4 regions of the Streptomyces sp. NPDC017676 genome follow, and region 2 is predicted to be linked to each of the others. Evidence: riboswitches for the same ligand, from Rfam matches in the RefSeq annotation. Region 2 holds a riboswitch; each other region holds the start of a gene.
What was found. A riboswitch is a leader RNA that binds a small molecule or an ion and turns the genes downstream of it on or off. The one in region 2 is predicted to bind cyclic di-AMP.
Positions count from the first base shown of each region.

Region 1: another riboswitch for cyclic di-AMP. It lies ahead of ACH4LD_RS22270 (M23 family metallopeptidase); the one in region 2 lies ahead of ACH4LD_RS10150 (peptidoglycan DD-metalloendopeptidase family protein).
Region 3: another riboswitch for cyclic di-AMP. It lies ahead of ACH4LD_RS04750 (M23 family metallopeptidase); the one in region 2 lies ahead of ACH4LD_RS10150 (peptidoglycan DD-metalloendopeptidase family protein).
Region 4: another riboswitch for cyclic di-AMP. It lies ahead of ACH4LD_RS24470 (transglycosylase SLT domain-containing protein); the one in region 2 lies ahead of ACH4LD_RS10150 (peptidoglycan DD-metalloendopeptidase family protein).

Region 1 is NZ_JBIRJA010000009.1:396,735-400,879, forward strand. It holds gene ACH4LD_RS22255 (dihydrofolate reductase family protein) at 1-378, shown strand, start outside; tRNA gene ACH4LD_RS22260 (tRNA-Met) at 530-603, opposite strand; gene ACH4LD_RS22265 (PP2C family protein-serine/threonine phosphatase) at 728-1,909, shown strand; cyclic di-AMP (ydaO/yuaA leader) riboswitch at 2,152-2,317, shown strand; gene ACH4LD_RS22270 (M23 family metallopeptidase) at 2,329-3,366, shown strand; gene ACH4LD_RS22275 (aldo/keto reductase) at 3,463-4,145, shown strand, end outside.
Region 2 is NZ_JBIRJA010000004.1:20,701-24,845, reverse strand. It holds gene ACH4LD_RS10160 (AraC family transcriptional regulator N-terminal domain-containing protein) at 1-579, shown strand, start outside; gene ACH4LD_RS10155 (SGNH/GDSL hydrolase family protein) at 674-1,459, opposite strand; gene ACH4LD_RS10150 (peptidoglycan DD-metalloendopeptidase family protein) at 1,686-2,597, opposite strand; cyclic di-AMP (ydaO/yuaA leader) riboswitch at 2,603-2,795, opposite strand; gene ACH4LD_RS10145 (alpha-galactosidase) at 3,066-4,145, opposite strand, start outside.
Region 3 is NZ_JBIRJA010000002.1:77,726-81,870, forward strand. It holds gene ACH4LD_RS04740 (M16 family metallopeptidase) at 1-397, shown strand, start outside; gene ACH4LD_RS04745 (M16 family metallopeptidase) at 394-1,782, shown strand; cyclic di-AMP (ydaO/yuaA leader) riboswitch at 2,019-2,180, shown strand; gene ACH4LD_RS04750 (M23 family metallopeptidase) at 2,193-2,948, shown strand; gene ACH4LD_RS04755 (GntR family transcriptional regulator) at 3,147-3,833, shown strand; gene ACH4LD_RS04760 (HPr family phosphocarrier protein) at 4,038-4,145, opposite strand, start outside.
Region 4 is NZ_JBIRJA010000011.1:89,343-93,487, forward strand. It holds gene fahA (fumarylacetoacetase) at 1-378, opposite strand, end outside; gene ACH4LD_RS24465 (HAD family hydrolase) at 589-1,401, shown strand; gene ACH4LD_RS24470 (transglycosylase SLT domain-containing protein) at 1,442-1,930, opposite strand; cyclic di-AMP (ydaO/yuaA leader) riboswitch at 1,935-2,116, opposite strand; gene ACH4LD_RS24475 (polyprenyl synthetase family protein) at 2,660-3,670, shown strand; gene ACH4LD_RS24480 (outer membrane lipoprotein carrier protein LolA) at 3,926-4,145, shown strand, end outside.

The DNA of each region.
Region 1 (4,145 bases), on a different contig from region 2:
GCGTTCAGCGTCGGCGCGGTGGTGGTGGCCGCCGACGGCACGGAGCTGGCGCGGGGATACTCCCGTGAGGGTGCCGATCCGGTGGTGCACGCGGAGGAGGCGGCGCTCGCGAAGATCGATCCCGCCGACGCGCGGCTCGCCGGCGCCACGGTGTACAGCAGCCTGGAGCCCTGTGCCCGGCGTGCGTCCCGGCCGGCTCCCTGCGCCGAGCTGATTCTCCGGGCCGGGGTGCGGAGGGTGGTCACCGCGTGGCGTGAGCCGGACACGTTCGTGGCGGGGGCCGACGGAAGCGGGGTTCTGGTCGTCGGGGGCGCGCAGGTCGTCGTGCTTCCCGAGCTGGAGGAGCTCGCCAAGGCGCCGAACGCCCACTTGCTGTGAGCGCCCGCCCGTCCGCCGGCGGAGCCTGGTGGGCGGGCGCGGGTGCGTTGTGGCTGGTCGCGCGGTTCCCCGCGCCCTGACGGGGCACGGCGGCGGGCCGGAAACGACTCAGGGCCCGGAATCCGCTGGATTCCGGGCCCTGAGTCTTCAGTAGCGGGGACAGGATTTGAACCTGCGACCTCTGGGTTATGAGCCCAGCGAGCTACCGAGCTGCTCCACCCCGCGTCGTTGTGACTCCAGTGTACGCCATGCGCGGGACCGCTCGCACACCCCTTTCGGCCCACACCGGTCGCCGCCCGCCCCGGGGCCGGGAAACCTGGAGGTACGTCGGACAACCGGGAGACACGCGGTGCGCCCTGGAAAGGTGGAGGAGAGCCCGTACGCCAGGGCGGGCGGCCGGCTCCCCGGCGACCCCGTGCCCGACCCGGGCCTCGGCGACGAACCGGTGCCGGTGCGTGCCCGCCGCCGTCCGAGCCCCCGTGCCCTGGCCCGCGCCCTGCCCGCCCTCCTCCTCGTCTGCGGTGTCCTGTACGGCCTGCTCGCCCCGGACGACTTCACGGCCGTCCCGTTCTTCACCGCGGCCCCGCTGGCCGCCGCACCCTTGTCGGCGCTGCGCACCACCGTCCTGACCGGCCTCGCCTCCCTCGCCGCCGCCTACGCCGTGCACACCGACGCCGGGGTCCACCCGGCCGTGGGCACCCTCACCGACGTGGTCACCGTCGCGACGGTCGCCCTGCTGGCCGTCGCCATCAACCGGGTGGTCCGCCGGGGCGACCGGCGGCTCGCCTCCGCCCGGGAGATCGCCGAGGCCGCCCAGCGGGCCGTCCTGCCGGAGCCGGACGAGCGGATCGGCGGCTACGAGATCGCCGCGTGCTACGAGGCCGCACGGCAGGACGCGTTCATCGGCGGCGACCTGTACGCGGTGCAGGACAGCCCGCACGGCGTCCGGCTGGTCGTCGGGGACGTGCGCGGCAAGGGCATGGGCGCGGTCGCCGCGGTGGCCGTGGTGATCGGCGCGTTCCGGGAGGCGGCCGAGCAGGAGGCCACGCTGGAGGCGGTCGCCGAGCGGCTGGAGCGGGCGCTGGCCCGCGAGGGCACCCGGCGCGACGGGATCGACGCCTTCGAGGGGTTCACCACCGCGGTCCTCGCCGAACTCCCGCACGGCGACGGCGTCGTACGGATCGTCAACCGCGGTCATCCGCCACCGCTGCTGCTGCACGCCGACGGCACCCTGCGCGCGCTGGTCCCCGCGGAGCCCGCGCTGCCGCTCGGCATGGGCGATCTCGGCCTGTGGCCGGACCGGGCCACCGAGACCGCCTTCCCGAGCGGCGCGACCCTGCTCTTCCACACCGACGGCCTGTCCGAGGCCCGGGACGCCCACGGCCGGTTCTACGACCCCGAACGGCGGCTCGCGGGGCGCACCTTCCCCGGCCCGGCCGCGCTGGTCGGCCGGCTCGCCGAGGAGGCGCGCCGGCACTCCGGGGGCGGCATGACCGACGACATGGCGCTGCTCGCCGTACGCCGGTCCTGAGCGTCACCGAAGGTGACCGGGCGAGCGCCGTGCGCATAACATCTGAGTCACCATCAAAACCAAAAGTGACTGCTGAACGGAGCCGATGCCCGGTCAACTCGCCCGTTTTGCCGGTGTAGTGGCCGATAACTCCGCCGGTAAAGACGTGACTGATCAAGCCGAACGGCTTGGAAAGTGACTGGCAGGTCTATTAACGTTCGATAACGCAGCGCGGTCGTCACAGCCGTCACAAGAGGCGGCTCCGTGCGCACGCGCCGAATCCCGCGAGGGAGCCGGGGAACCACCACCCTGGGGTGAATCACGCGGATGCCGCCGTGAACTCACGGAGTCCACGACCGGTATACGCGCGTAGGAGACCTTCCTGCTCCGAACCCGTCAGCTAACCCGGTAGGCGAAAGGAAGGAAAGGAGTACGCCCGCGTGGCGTCCAACCGGTCTGTCCCAGAAGCCCCGTTCATACCGGCACAGCGCGAGCCCGAGACCTTCGGGTACGGCGCCTACCACGCCGAGGAGGGCCCCTGGGAGGAGTGGAACCCCACCGAGGAGTCCGTCGCCCCGGTGCGCGGCCGGCATCGCGTCGCCAAGCAGCGCGGCGGCTTCGCGCGCAGCTCCACCGTCCTGGGCGTCGGCGTCATGGCCGCGGTCGGCGCGGGCGGCATGGCCAGCGCCAACACCGGCAAGCCGCCGGTCTCCATCTCCCTGCCGGACCTGCCCTCGGTCGGCTCCCTCTTCCACGACGACTCCGCCGACCCGCAGCCGGCCGAGGCCGCCACGGCCACGCTGAGCACCGTCGGCGTGACCACGGCCGCCGGCGAGGACAGCGCCGACGCGGGCGAGGCGCTGCGCAACCGGATCATGGCCCAGGCCGAGCAGCAGCAGGGCCAGGCCGAGAGCAAGGCCACCGCCGCCGCGGTCGCCGCCGCCGAGAAGCAGAGCGCCGACGCCGCCGCCCAGGCCGAGAAGGAGGCCGCCGCCAAGGCCGCCGAGGCCAAGGAGAAGGCGGAGGCCGCCGCCGCGAAGAAGGCCGAGGAGGAGCGACTGGCGAAGCTGGCCGCGCAGTACACGCTGCCCACCTCCTCGTACACGATCACCTCGACCTTCGGCCAGGCCGGCGGGATGTGGTCCTCCGGCTACCACACCGGCCTCGACTTCGCCGCCCCCACCGGCACCCTGATCAAGGCGGTGCACAGCGGCACGATCACCGAGGCGGGCTGGGCCGGCTCCTACGGCTACCGCACGATCCTCACCCTGGACGACGGCACCGAGCTGTGGTTCTGCCACCAGTCCTCGATCAGCGTCTCCGTCGGCCAGAAGGTCACCACCGGCGAGGTCATCGGCCGCGTCGGCGCCACCGGCAACGTCACCGGGCCGCACGTCCACATGGAGGTCCACCCCCACGGGCAGGCCACCGGCATCGACCCGATGGCGTGGCTGCGCGACAAGGGCCTCAACCCCTGACGGTCCCGTCCCGCGCGGGAACCTCTGCGGGAACTTGGCGAGAACTCCGCCCCGGCGGTGGGATGCGATCACCCACCGCCGGTGTTGACATGACGTATGACGTCACTTCGTAAACTCGGTTCCTCCGACCTTGAGGTCTTCCCGCTCTCCCTGGGCGGCAACGTCTTCGGCTGGACCGCCGACGAACAGACCTCCTTCGCCGTCCTCGACGCCTACACCGCCGCGGGCGGCAATTTCATCGACACCGCCGACTCCTACTCCGCCTGGATCGAGGGCAACCAGGGCGGCGAGTCGGAGACGATCATCGGCAAGTGGGTCAAGGCCCGCGGCAACCGCTCCGAGGTCGTGATCGCCACCAAGGTCAGCCAGCACCCGGAGTACCAGGGCCTGTCCGCCGCCAACATCAAGGCCGCCGCCGACGCCTCCCTGCGCCGCCTGGGCACCGACCACATCGACCTCTACTACACCCACTTCGACAAGCCCGAGGTGCCGGTCGAGGAGATCATCGGCGCGCTGGACGAGCTGGTGAAGGCCGGGAAGGTGCGACACATCGCCGCCTCCAACATCAGCCCCGAGCGGCTGCGGGCCTCGCTCGACTTCTCCGACCGCGAGGGCCTCGCCCGCTACGTCGCCCTCCAGCCGCACTACAACCTGGTCTCCCGGGACACCTACGAGGGCCCGCTGCAGGACCTCGTCGCCCGCGAGGGCCTGTCCGCCGTCCCGTACTTCTCCCTCGCCTCGGGCTTCCTCACCGGCAAGTACCGGCCCGGCAGGAGCGT
Region 2 (4,145 bases):
GCCGGCGCCGGAGACGCCCCGCGCGCCGGCGGAGGGACGCCTTCGGGGATCGCCGTCAGCGACGCTCCGCCCGCGCTGCTGGACGCGGTCGTCCGGTTGCTGCGCCTGCTCGACGAGCCCCGCGACCGGGCCGTACTGGCTCCGCTGGTCAAGCGCGAGATCCTGTGGCGCCTGATCACCGGCGACCAGGGGGCGACGGTGCGCCAGCTCGGCCTGGCCGACAGCGGCCTCAGCCACATCTCCCGGGCCGTGCGCTGGATCCGCGAGCACTACGCGGAGCCGTTCCGGGTGGAGGACCTGGCACGCATGTCCGGCATGAGCGTCTCCGCGTTCTACCGCAACTTCCAGGCCGTGACCGCGATGAGCCCCATCCGGTTCCAGAAGCAGATCCGGCTCCAGGAGGCCCGGCTGCTCCTCGCCACCCACCCGGGTGACGTCACGGGGGTCGGCCGGCGCGTCGGCTACGACAGCCCGTCGCAGTTCAGCCGGGAGTACCGCCGCCAGTTCGGCACGCCCCCCAGCCAGGACGCGGCCCGCCTGCGGACCGTCGTACGCACCCCCGTGGGCGTGCTGCCCTGAGCGGCCGGACCACGGGGGGGCGTTCCGCCCCGGAACGGCGGGGCCCGCGCCGGTGGTGCCGGCACGGGCCGTGGCGGGTGGCGGGTCGGCGGGGTCAGGCCACCGAAGCGATCCGCATCTTGATGTCGTCCGGCGACAGGGTGCCCTTGGCGGTCACGTGGTCGCCCGAGGACTCACCGCGCAGCCGTCGGCCGATCCAGGGGACGAGGTACTCCCGGGCCCACTGGACGTCGTCGCGGCGGACCTCCAGCGTGCCCCGGGGCGGCAGCGGCGGCCACGGCTGCTCCGGGTCGGCCGGGACGTCCAGGCCCAGGGCCTGTCCCGCGCGCAGCGCCACGCGCGTGTGCCCCTCGGGCGAGAGGTGCAGCCGGTCGTTGTCCCAGGCCCTGCGGTCCTGCACGGACTTGAGGGACCACAGGTCGAGGACGGGGCAGCCGTACCGGTCGGCGATGGCACGGACATGCCCGTTGTAGGTGGCGATCTTGCCGCGGAGATGCTTGAGGACGGGGACGCCCCGGGTGTCGAAACCGGTCGTCACCATCACGGTGCCGGCGGCCTCCGTCAGCCGGGCCACGGCGCGTTCGAAGCGCTCGGCCACCTCGTCGGGGTCGGTGCCGGGGCGGATGATGTCGTTGCCGCCCGCGCAGAAGGAGACCAGGTCCGGGGCCAGGGCGAGGGCCTGGGGCACCTGGTCGGCCACGATCTGGTCCAGCAGCTTTCCGCGCACGGCGAGGTTGGTGTACTGGAAGTCGCCCTCGGGACGCCGGTCGGCGAGGAGCACCGCGAACCGGTCGGCCCAGCCCACGAACGCCCCGTCGGGGCCGGGGTCGCCGACGCCCTCGGTGAAGCTGTCCCCCACCGCCACGTACGACCCGATCACTGATCTGCTGTCACTCTTCGAATCGTCTGCCACGTCGGACCATGATTCACCTTCGGATGTGACCTACGCGACCGTAAGCAGGGCTTGACGAATGGTGAGATGAGCCACTCTTAAATAGTTCGCAAAGCCAGGAATAGAAGCTGCACGGTACACCGAAGGCCGGACCCGGGGATCGTGGGTCCGGCCTTCGGCAGCGTGGCGGGCAGGTGGTGCGAGGGGGGCGGCGTCAGCCGACGGCGACACCGTGCGAGCGGAGGTAGGCGACCGGGTCGACGTCCGAGCCGTAGTCCGGCGTGGTGCGGATCTCGAAGTGCAGGTGCGGGCCGGTGACGTTGCCGGTGGCGCCGGACAGGCCGATCTGCTGACCGGCGGTCACGGTCTGGCCGGCGGAGACGGACAGCTGGGAGAGGTGGCCGTACTGGGCGTAGTAGCCGTCGCTCAGCTTGATGACGACCTGGTTGCCGTACGCGCCGCCCCAGCCCGCGGAGACGACGGTGCCCGCGGCGACGGCCTTGAGGGGGGTGCCGGCCGGGACGACGAAGTCGACGCCGGTGTGGTAGCCGCTGGACCACATGCTGCCGGCGACGTGGTAGCCGGTGCCGACGGTGGCCCCGGCCACCGGGAGGGTGTAACCGGCGGAGGCCGGCTGGGCGGCGGGCTTCGGCGCGGCCTGCCGGGCGGCCTCCGGCGCGGCGGAGTCCGTGCGCTTCGGGGCCGCCGGCCCGGTGGACTCGGGGGTCGCCGGCTGCGCGGTGGCCGGCGCGGCCTTCCCGCCGATGCTGAGCTTCAGGCCCGGGTGGATGAGGCCGGGGTCGGCGCCGACGGCCTGCCGGTTGTCGTCGTAGAGCCGCTGCCAGCCGCCGCTGACGTGCTGGTCCCGGGCGATCGTCGCGAGGCAGTCGCCGCTGCGCACGGTGTAGGTGCGCACGCCCGCGTCCTGCTGCGCGGCGGTCTTCTCCACCGCGTCGTGAAGGTGGTGTACGGCCGTTCCGGGGGCGGACCGCGCGGGGGTCGCGGCATGGGCTCCGGTGGCCCCGAGGAGGGGCAGGGCCAGGGCGGCGCCACCGGTTCCGGCGACGGCGAGGGAGCGGGAAAAACGCGGGGTCTTGGGACGTCGGTGCTTACCCTTGGCAGGCATGGCGCAATTCCTCTCCGGCGCCTGCGAGGTGAGCTGTCGGGTTCGGGCTGGAGCTGCCCGGCCGTGCGCGGCACGGCTGCACCCCTGGCCTGTCGCGGAGACCGGACAGGCCGTCGTACCTGGTGGGTCCCCCGCTCCTGCCGACGCGGGTCATGTGTGGGGAGTCCGGACGGCGGCAGGATTCGGCGTTCCGCCCGGGTCGGTGGCGAACGTAAGCGAGCAGGACGCGCGGAAACAAGCAGTCGGTTCCCGTTGTTCCGGTTCCGGATGATCGGATACGGGAATCCACGGTCACCGACCGTGAATTCCCGCCCCCTTCTCTCTTCCAATTCGGTTTTACAGAAACGGAATTACGTGGACATGACGCGCGACGGACGGTCACGGATATGACCCTCCTCACGCGCCACTTCCGCAGGGGCCCTCATTCCGCGGCGAGTTGGAATGAAGGCACCAATGCGGACAGAAAAGTCAGATGCGGCGCAGTCGGATGACCGTCGCATCCAGGTCGCCCTTGAGTCCGGTGCGCAGCCCGTGGTGCAGCAGTACGGCACCTCGGTGCACTTCGCCCGTTTCGCGGCATTCGTACGATGCCGTCGGGTCGAGCCCGCGCAGCCGCACCGCCGGCACCGGCTCGCCGTAGCTCTGGGCCTGCAGCCAGGCGAGGACGACGGTCTCCTCCCCCCGGACGTACTGCACGGCGCTCAGACCTCCTGCCGGAGGCCGCAGCCGGTACAGCTCTCCGTGCTGCACGACCGGGCGGATCTCCTTGTACAGCTCCACCCACCGCCGGGCCTCCGCCAGCTCCTGTGCGCTCCACTCCGTCAGGTCGCCGCCGACCCCGAGCACGCCCGCCATGGCGCTGACGAACCGGAAGCGCAGCGAGCTGACCCGCCCGTTGAGCTGGGTGTTCGGGCTGTCGGTGACCCAGGCCGCCATCACGCGCGCGGGATGGATGTGCGTGAAGCCGTGCTGGATGGCGAGCCGGTCCAGCGGGTCGGTGTTGTCGGAGGTCCACACCTGGTCGGTGCGGCCGAGCACGCCCAGGTCGATCCGGCCGCCGCCGCCCGAGCAGGACTCGAAGGCGACCCCGGGGTGCGCGGCCCGCAGCCGGTCCAGCAGGGCGTACAGGGCGCGGACGTGGTCCACCCACAGGCGCTGCGGGTACGGCTCCCCGGGCCAGCCGGCGTCGGTGAAGCAGCGGTTGAAGTCCCACTTCACATAGTCGATGGGGGCGCTGGACAGCAGGGTGTCCAACTGCTCCCACAGGTACTCCTGGACGTCCTCGCGCGCGAGGTTGAGAACGAGCTGGTTGCGCAGCTCCGTCCGCTTGCGTCCCGGCTGGTACTGCACCCAGTCCGGGTGGGCCCGGTACAGGTCGCTGTCCGGGTTGACCATCTCGGGCTCGACCCAGATGCCGAACTGCATGCCGAGCCCGTGCACCTGGTCGGCGAGCGGCTTGAGTCCGTGCGGGAAGCGGTCGGGGTTGGGCGTCCAGTCGCCGAGGCCGGCGCGGTCGCTGGTGCGGGTGCCGAACCAGCCGTCGTCGAC
Region 3 (4,145 bases), on a different contig from region 2:
GGTCATCGAGGCCGCCATCGACGAGGAGCTGGCCCGCTTCGCCGCGGAGGGCCCCACGCCCGAGGAGATGGAGCGCGCCCAGGCCCAGCTGGAGCGCGAGTGGCTGGACCGGCTCGGCACGGTCGCCGGCCGCGCCGACGAACTGTGCCGGTACGCGGTCCTGTTCGGCGACCCGCAGCTCGCCCTGACCGCGGTCAAGCGCGTCCTGGAGGTGACCCCGGAGGAGGTCCAGGAGGTCGCCGAGGCACGCCTGCGCCCCGACAACCGCGCGGTCCTCGTGTACGAGCCGAAGTCCCCGGAGGCCGCCCCGGACGCCGGGGTCCCCGAGGACCCCGAGCACGAAGCGACCGTAGAGGCGGGCCGCGAAGAGACCGAGAACGAGGAGACGGCCAAGTGACCGAGCTCGCCACCATGGACTTCCACCCCCAGCCGCGGCCCGGCGAGGCCAAGCCGTGGGCGTTCCCGGCGCCCGAGCGCGGCACCCTCGACAACGGCCTGACCGTGCTGCGCTGCCACCGTCCGGGCCAGCAGGTCGTCGCCGTCGAGGTGCTGCTGGACGCGCCGCTGGACGCCGAGCCGGCCGGCCTGGACGGCGTCGCCACGATCATGGCGCGGGCCTTCTCCGAGGGCACTGACAAGCACTCCGCCGAGGAGTACGCCGCCGAACTGGAGCGCGCGGGCGCCACCCTCGACGCGCACGCCGATCACCCCGGCGTCCGGCTCAGCCTTGAGGTCCCGGCCTCCCGCCTGGCCAAGGGCCTCGGTCTGCTCGCCGACGCCCTGCGCGCGCCCGCCTTCGCCGCGAGCGAGGTCGAGCGGCTGGTCCGCAACCGCCTGGACGAGATCCCGCACGAGCTGGCCAACCCCTCCCGCCGGGCCGCCAAGGAGCTCTCCAAGGAGCTGTTCCCGGCGACCTCGCGCATGTCCCGTCCGCGTCAGGGCACCGAGGAGACGGTCGAGAAGATCGACGAGGCGGCCGTCCGCGCCTTCTACGACCGCCATGTGCGGCCTGCCACGGCCACTGTGGTCGTCGTCGGCGACCTGACCGGTACCGACCTGGACGCGCTGCTGGGCGACACCCTGGGCGCCTGGACGGGCACCCCGGGCGAGCCCCGTCCGGTGCCGCCGGTGACCGCCGACGACACCGGGCGTGTGGTGATCGTGGACCGGCCCGGCGCGGTCCAGACGCAGTTGCTGATCGGCCGGATCGGTCCCGACCGGCACGACCGGGTGTGGCCCGCCCAGGTGCTCGGCACGTACTGCCTCGGCGGCACCCTCACCTCCCGCCTTGACCGCGTGCTGCGCGAGGAGAAGGGCTACACCTACGGCGTGCGGGCCTTCGGGCAGGTCCTCAGGTCCGCGCCGGACGGCACGGGCGCGGCGATGCTCGCCATCAGCGGCTCCGTGGACACCCCGAACACCGGCCCGGCGCTGGACGACCTGTGGAAGGTGCTGCGCACGGTCGCGGCGGACGGCCTGACCGACGCCGAGCGGGACGTCGCCGTGCAGAACCTGGTCGGTGTGGCGCCGCTGAAGTACGAGACCGCGGCGGCCGTCGCGAGCACGCTGGCGGACCAGGTCGAGCAGCACCTGCCCGACGACTTCCAGGCGACGCTGTACCAGCAGTTGGCGGCCACGGGCACGGTGGAGGCCACCGCGGCCGTCGTGAACGCCTTCCCGGTGGACCGCCTGGTGACCGTCCTCGTCGGTGACGCCTCGCAGATCAAGGCGCCGGTGGAGGCGCTGGGCATCGGTGAAGTGACCGTGGTGGCGGCCGAGTAGACGCGACCGTGGTGGCGGCCGGATGACGGCACGCGCGCGTGGGGCCCCGGCGACCTACGGGTCGTCAGGGCCCCTCGTTGTTCCACTCGTCCCTCAGATGCCCGTTTTGGGGCGGAGGTTGCCTGTCTGCCCTGTGGGATGCGCTACAAAATCCGGGATGCGTTTGAGGATTGACAGCGCGCTTGCGTAGCTTCGTCCGGGCTGTTCGTCAGGCAGTGCGCCGCACCCGCGGCACCGGACAGTCATCGCCGAGTCCCCGTACGGCGCGAGCCAGGGGAGCCGGGGACCCACCGTCCCTGGGGTGAATCGGGCGCCCGCGCGATGCGCGAGGGGGCCCGTAGGAGACCTTCCTGCTCCGAACCCGTCAGCTAACCCGGTAGGCGAGAGGGAAGGAAAGGACCAGCCACTTCATGGCGTTCATGTGCGCCACCGGGAAGCACCGCAAGCCCGGCCGGGTCAAGCGGACCACCGTTCAGGCGGCCGGCGTCGCGGCCCTCACCACCACCGGTGTGATCGGCACCCTCGCCGCCTCCCCGGCGCTCGCCGCCGAGAACTCCACGGAGCAGACCGGCCTCACCCCGGTCGTCGCCGTGTCCGAGGACGTCGCCGACGAGATCGGCGCGCAGGCCGCCGCGCAGCAGGAGGCCGCCGAGCAGAAGGCGGCCGAGGAGGCCGCGGTGAAGGCGGCGGCCGAGCGGGCCCAGGAGATCCGCGCCGCCGAGGCCCGGGCCGCCCGCGAGGCCGAGCGCAAGCGGCTGAACATGTTCGTCGCCCCGATCGCGCACTCCTACGTCTCCACCGCCTACCAGGCCAGCAGCTCCCTGTGGTCCTCCGGTTCGCACACCGGCATCGACTTCCACGCGGCCAGCGGCACGGCCGTCCACGCGGTGGGTTCCGGCACGGTCGTCTCGGCGGGCTGGGGCGGCGCGTACGGCAACCAGGTCGTGATCCGCATGGCCGACGGCATGTACACCCAGTACGGGCACCTGTCGTCCATCGGGGTCACGGTGGGGCAGAAGGTCGTCGCGGGCCAGCAGATCGGCCTGTCCGGTGCCACCGGCAACGTCACCGGCGCGCACCTCCACTTCGAGGCGCGCACGACCCCCGAGTACGGCTCGGACGTCGACCCCGTCGCCTACCTCCGCAAGCACGGCGTGCGCGTCTGACACCGACCGCACGTCTGTCCGAGGCCCCGGCTCACCGAGCCGGGGCTTTCGCCGTTTTCCGCGGTGTCCGCCGGATCCGCTGTCCAAAAAATAGCCATGGATTAGGGCCCGGCGTCGGAAATTCCGGTTCGTTGGAATAGAGTCACGGAACACACGTCCATCGTCGACGTTTCACGGGGATTAAGACGGAGGTCGGTCATGCGTATTCCGGCGCACTCGGTGTGCACGGCCATCCGGGACGACATCGTCGCGGGTGTCCACGAGCGCGGCAGCCGCCTCACCGAGGAGGTCCTGGCCCGCCGCTACGGCGTCTCGCGCGTCCCCGTGCGCGAGGCCCTGCGCACCCTGGAGGCCGAGGGCTTCGTGGTGACGCGCCGGCACGCGGGCGCGTGCGTGGCCGAGCCGACCGAGCAGGAGGCCGCCGACCTGCTGGAGATGCGGACGCTGCTGGAGCCGCTGGGCGCCGCCAGGGCCGCCCAGCGGCGCACCGAGGCGCATCTGAAGGTGCTGCGCGGTCTGGTCCGGCTGGGCCAGGAGCGGGCCCGCAGGGGCAGCAACGAGGACCTGCGTTCGTTGGGCGGCTGGTTCCACGAGACGCTCGCCCAGGCCTCCGGCAGCACCTCGCTGACCTCGATGCTCACCCAGTTGCGGCACAAGATCGCCTGGATGTACACGGTGGAGGCACCGACCGGCCCGGTGGAGTCCTGGGCGGAGCACGGTGCCATCGTGGACGCGGTGGCGCGCGGCGACGCGGAGCGCGCGCGGGCGCTCACGGCCCTGCACGCCGAGCGTGGGACGGGCGCGCACCGGTTGCGGTTTTCTCCCGCCGCGGAGCGGGTGAGGACTTCGCAACATGCCGTAAACATGTCGGGCCCGCGGCATTAACAAGCGCACCGTATACAAAGAAGAGGTATTTCCGGGCGGCGTATTTCCTGCTGCCCGAATTCACTCGTGCCGAAATTCCCCGGAGTTCGCCGGGCGCCGGCGGGCGGTAAATCCACGGCACGCCGGGCCGCGTGCGTCCGGATACGGCGAAGCCGCGCCGCCCCGAAAGGCGAACGCGGCTCCGGCGCTCTGTGCGGTGGTCGCTCAGACGGTCTCGGGCAGCTCTTCCAGGCCCTCGGAGACCAGCTTGGCCAGACGGTCCAGGGCGGCGTCGGCGCCCTCGGCGTCGGAGGCGAGGACGATCTCCTCGCC
Region 4 (4,145 bases), on a different contig from region 2:
GCGGGCGTGGTTCTCCGAGGCGTAGAAGTCGACGTAGTCCGCGACCTCGAAGGGCAGGTGCAGGGTCACCTCGGACAGGGGGTGGAACAGCGGCTCGACGGTCGCGCGGTGCGCCGGGTCCGTGACCCAGGACGTGAGGGCGCGCCGTACGTCCGACCAGGTGGCGCGGCCGGCGGCCAGCAGCGGGTTGAGGGTGGGCCGGGCGAGCAGCGGCTGGTGCGGCGAGCCCAGCGCGGCGGCCGCGGCGCCCGCGTCGAGGACGTGGTTCCCGAGCCGGACGCCGATCCTCCGCTCCGTGCTGCCGGAGGGCGAGAACACGCCGTAGGGAAGGTTGTACGGACCGAAGGGGTCGCCCTCGGGGACGTCGAAGGGGGGCATGGGGTGCTGCCTCACTCTCATCCGGGCCATGCATGGCACTGCGTTCCATGTGGTCGGGCCACACGTTACGGCTGAGCAGCGTGTCTTGGGCAGTGCCTCACCGGGCAGCGCCCATCGCGCCGTCCGCGGCGAGCGGTTGGGCGGGGACGGCACGTAAGTGCGGGAAATGACAGGTGAGTCGGCGGGGCGTGCTGTCCGTATTCTCTGATCATGGCACCCACCCCGGCATATGCACTGATCGCCACTGACCTGGACGGGACGCTGCTGCGCGGCGACGACACCGTCTCGGACCGGTCCCTCGCCGCGCTCGCGCGGGTGGCGCGGGCCGGCGCCCGGCACCTGGTGGTGACGGGCCGCCCGGCCCCGCGGGTGCGGCCGCTGCTCGCGGACCTCGGGTGCGCCGGGCTCGCGGTGTGCGGGCAGGGGGCCCAGGTCTACGACGCCGCGACCGGCCGTCTGCTGTGGTCGGTCCGGCTGGACCGGGAGCTGGCCGAGACGGCGCTCGGCAAGATCGAGGCGGAGGTGGGGCAGGTCTACGCGGCGGTCGACCAGGACGGCGTGGACGGGCTCACGCTCATCGAGCCCGGCTATCGGATGCCCCACCCGACGCTGCCCGCGGTGCGGGTCGGCCGGCGGGACGACCTGTGGTGCGCGCCCATCAGCAAGGTGTTGCTGCGGCACGGCACTCTGTCCGACGACGAGTTGGCGGCCGTGGCCCGCGCGGCGGTGGGCTCCCTCGCGACGGTCACCATGTCGGGGCCGGGCACGGTGGAGCTCCAGCCGTGCGGGGTGACGAAGGCGACCGGGCTGGCGCTCGCCGCCGAACGGCTCGGGATCGCCGCCGAACGGGCCCTCGCGTTCGGCGACATGCCCAACGACATCCCGATGTTCGACTGGGCCGGGCGCGGTGTCGCCATGGCCAACGCGCATCCGGAACTCAAGGCGGTGGCCGACGAGGTCACCTTGTCGAACGAGGACGACGGCGTCGCCGTCGTCCTCGAAGGACTCTTCCCGGCCGGCTGACCGGAGTATCAGGAGCGCCCGGCCCGGCCGCCGGTGCCGGTCAGTAGGCGCCGAACACGTTGTCGATGGACCCGTACCGGGCGGCCGCGTAGTTGCAGGCGGCGGTGATGTTGGCGACCGGGTCGTAGATGTCGAAGGACGTTCCGGCCACGTGGTACGCGTTGAAGGTCGGGTCGATGACCTGGAGCAGGCCCTTGGAGGGGATGCCCTTGGCGGCGTTGGAGTCCCAGAGGTTGATGGCCTTCGGGTTGCCCGAGGACTCGCGGATGATGTTGCGGTAGATGCCGTTGTAGGTGCCCGGGATGTGCTTCTCGGCCATGATCGCCAGCGACTCGCGGATCCAGCCGTCGAGGTTGTCCGGGTAGCCGGCGGGGGTGGTGGCCGCCGTGGTGGCGGTGCTGGGGGCCGCGGAGGCGCCGGTCGCGCCGATGAGCGGCAGGGCGAGGACGGCGGCGCCGGTGCCGGCGGCGGTGAGCGCGCGGACGAGGCGGCTGTTCCGGGTACGGCGGGGCTGGGCGACAGCAGACATGGGGCGTTCCTCTCCGGCGCCTGCGAGGTGAGCTGTCGGGTTCGGGCGGGGAGGTGCCCGGCCGTGCTCCTGACGGAGGCATGGCTTCACCCCTAGCCGTCCCGGCGCGGCGTGTGCCGTTCCGGACCGGCGGCTTACCTGGGTCCCCCGCTCCTGCCGTACGAGTGAGTTCGTCGATGGGTATGCGGGCGGCGGCAGGATTCGGCGTCCGCCCGACGGCCCGGAACGTATGCGAGAGCACATGTCGGGAACAAGGGTCGGAGTCATACAACGTGCGATTTGACCTTGATCGACGCCGTATGAGGTGCTTGATCCTTTGCGGTTGCCAATCCTCAACTCGCCGACGGGACAAGGACTCACGAGGGTCGGGCCGAGGGGGCGGGCCGACCGGGCGCGTGACCCAACTCACGAAATAGCAAACAGTTTTAAGTCGGACATGGGGGATTAGAGGGATTCGCGTCTGAAGTCGGGGTGATGGTGGAACCCGGCATATGAGGAGCGTGGTTGCCGAGGCGAGGGTGCAGTGTCCGGATTACTCTTATATGGATAAAAATCCGCTCACACTGTGTGATCAAAACCATGCCGGTCATGATCCGGTATCGCCCAGGCTGGACCGGTGGGCGCTATCGGTGATCGAAAGAGGACCGGATACGCTGACTTGAGTGATGGCAGCGACCTATCGACAAACCGTGTAATCGCCAGCAGACACCAGCAGACAGGAGACCCCTCGTGACCGTCGTCGGGCCGTTCGGGCTGAGCGTGCGGGACCAGGCTCTGGAAGCCGATGTCCAGGCCGGATTGGCGGCTGTCGAGGAAGGCTTGCTCGAAGCCACCAAGAGCGAGGTCCCGTTCATCACGGGGGCGGCGCAGCACCTCGTACGGGCGGGCGGGAAGCGGTTCCGGCCACTCCTCGTGATGCTCGCCGCCCAGTTCGGCGACCCCTACGCGCCGGGCGTGGTGCCCTCCGCCGTCGTCGTGGAGCTGACCCATCTGGCCACGCTGTACCACGACGACGTCATGGACGAGGCGGCCGTACGGCGTGGCGTGGACAGCGCCAACACCCGCTGGGGCAACTCCGTCGCGGTCCTCACCGGCGACTTCCTCTTCGCCCGTGCCTCCCAGATCCTCGCCGACCTCGGTCCCGAGGCGGTCCGGGTGCAGGCACTCGCGTTCGAACGGCTCGTCACCGGGCAGATCCTGGAGACCGCGGGTCCCTCGGACGGCCGAGACCCGGTCGAGCACTATCTGGACGTGCTGGCCGGCAAGACGGGCTCCCTGGTGGCGGTGTCGTGCCGGTTCGGCGCGATGATGTCCGGCGCGGACGAGACGGTCGTCGACGTCCTCACCCAGTACGGCGAACGGCTCGGCGTCGCCTTCCAGCTCGCGGACGACGTCCTGGACATCGCCTCGGACTCCCACGAGTCCGGCAAGACCCCGGGCACCGACCTGCGTGAGGGAATCCCGACCCTGCCGGTGCTCCGGCTGCGCGAGCGGGCCGCCCGGCTGGGGCTGGCGGAGGACGTCGCGCTGTGCGAGCTGCTGGACTCCGACCTCAGCGACGACGCCCGGCACGCCGAGGCGCTGGCCGCGCTGCGCGCGCACCCCGCGCTGGAGCAGGCCCGGCGGGACACCGTGCGGTACGCGGAGGAGGCGCGGGCCGCGCTCGCCCCGCTGCGCGAGTGCGATGCCAAGGCGGCGCTGATCGAGCTGTGCGACGCGGTCGTGCACCGCGCGGGCTGACCCGGCCGGTCACCCGTACGGGCCCCGGCGTCCGACCGACCCCTACGGGTCGGGTGGAGAAACGGCCGCCGGGTGTCATACCGCAGGTGTAGACGGAGTTGCCTCCGAGGTCTGACGCTTGTTCACGGCCGATTTGGTCAGATGGACACCACGGAAATCACCACTCCTCACCGTTTCGGGTGAGAATGGCGGCTCAGGGTGGACCAGCGGACCAGCGTGAGGACAGCCGCCGCCGACGACGGAGGTAAGGCACACATGGCACCGTACGAATCCGACGACGCAGTGGGCGCCGCGCAGGACGAGCACCCGCGCTCCGGCCGGCGCAAGGCCGCCCGGTACGCCGTGCCGGTCGCGGTGGTGGGGGTGGCGGCGGCCACGATCGGGCTGGTCCCGGCGCTCGCCGACTCCGGTGACCCCGACCTGCCGAAGATCAGCGCACAGCAGCTCATCGAGAAGATCGCCAAGTCGGACGTGC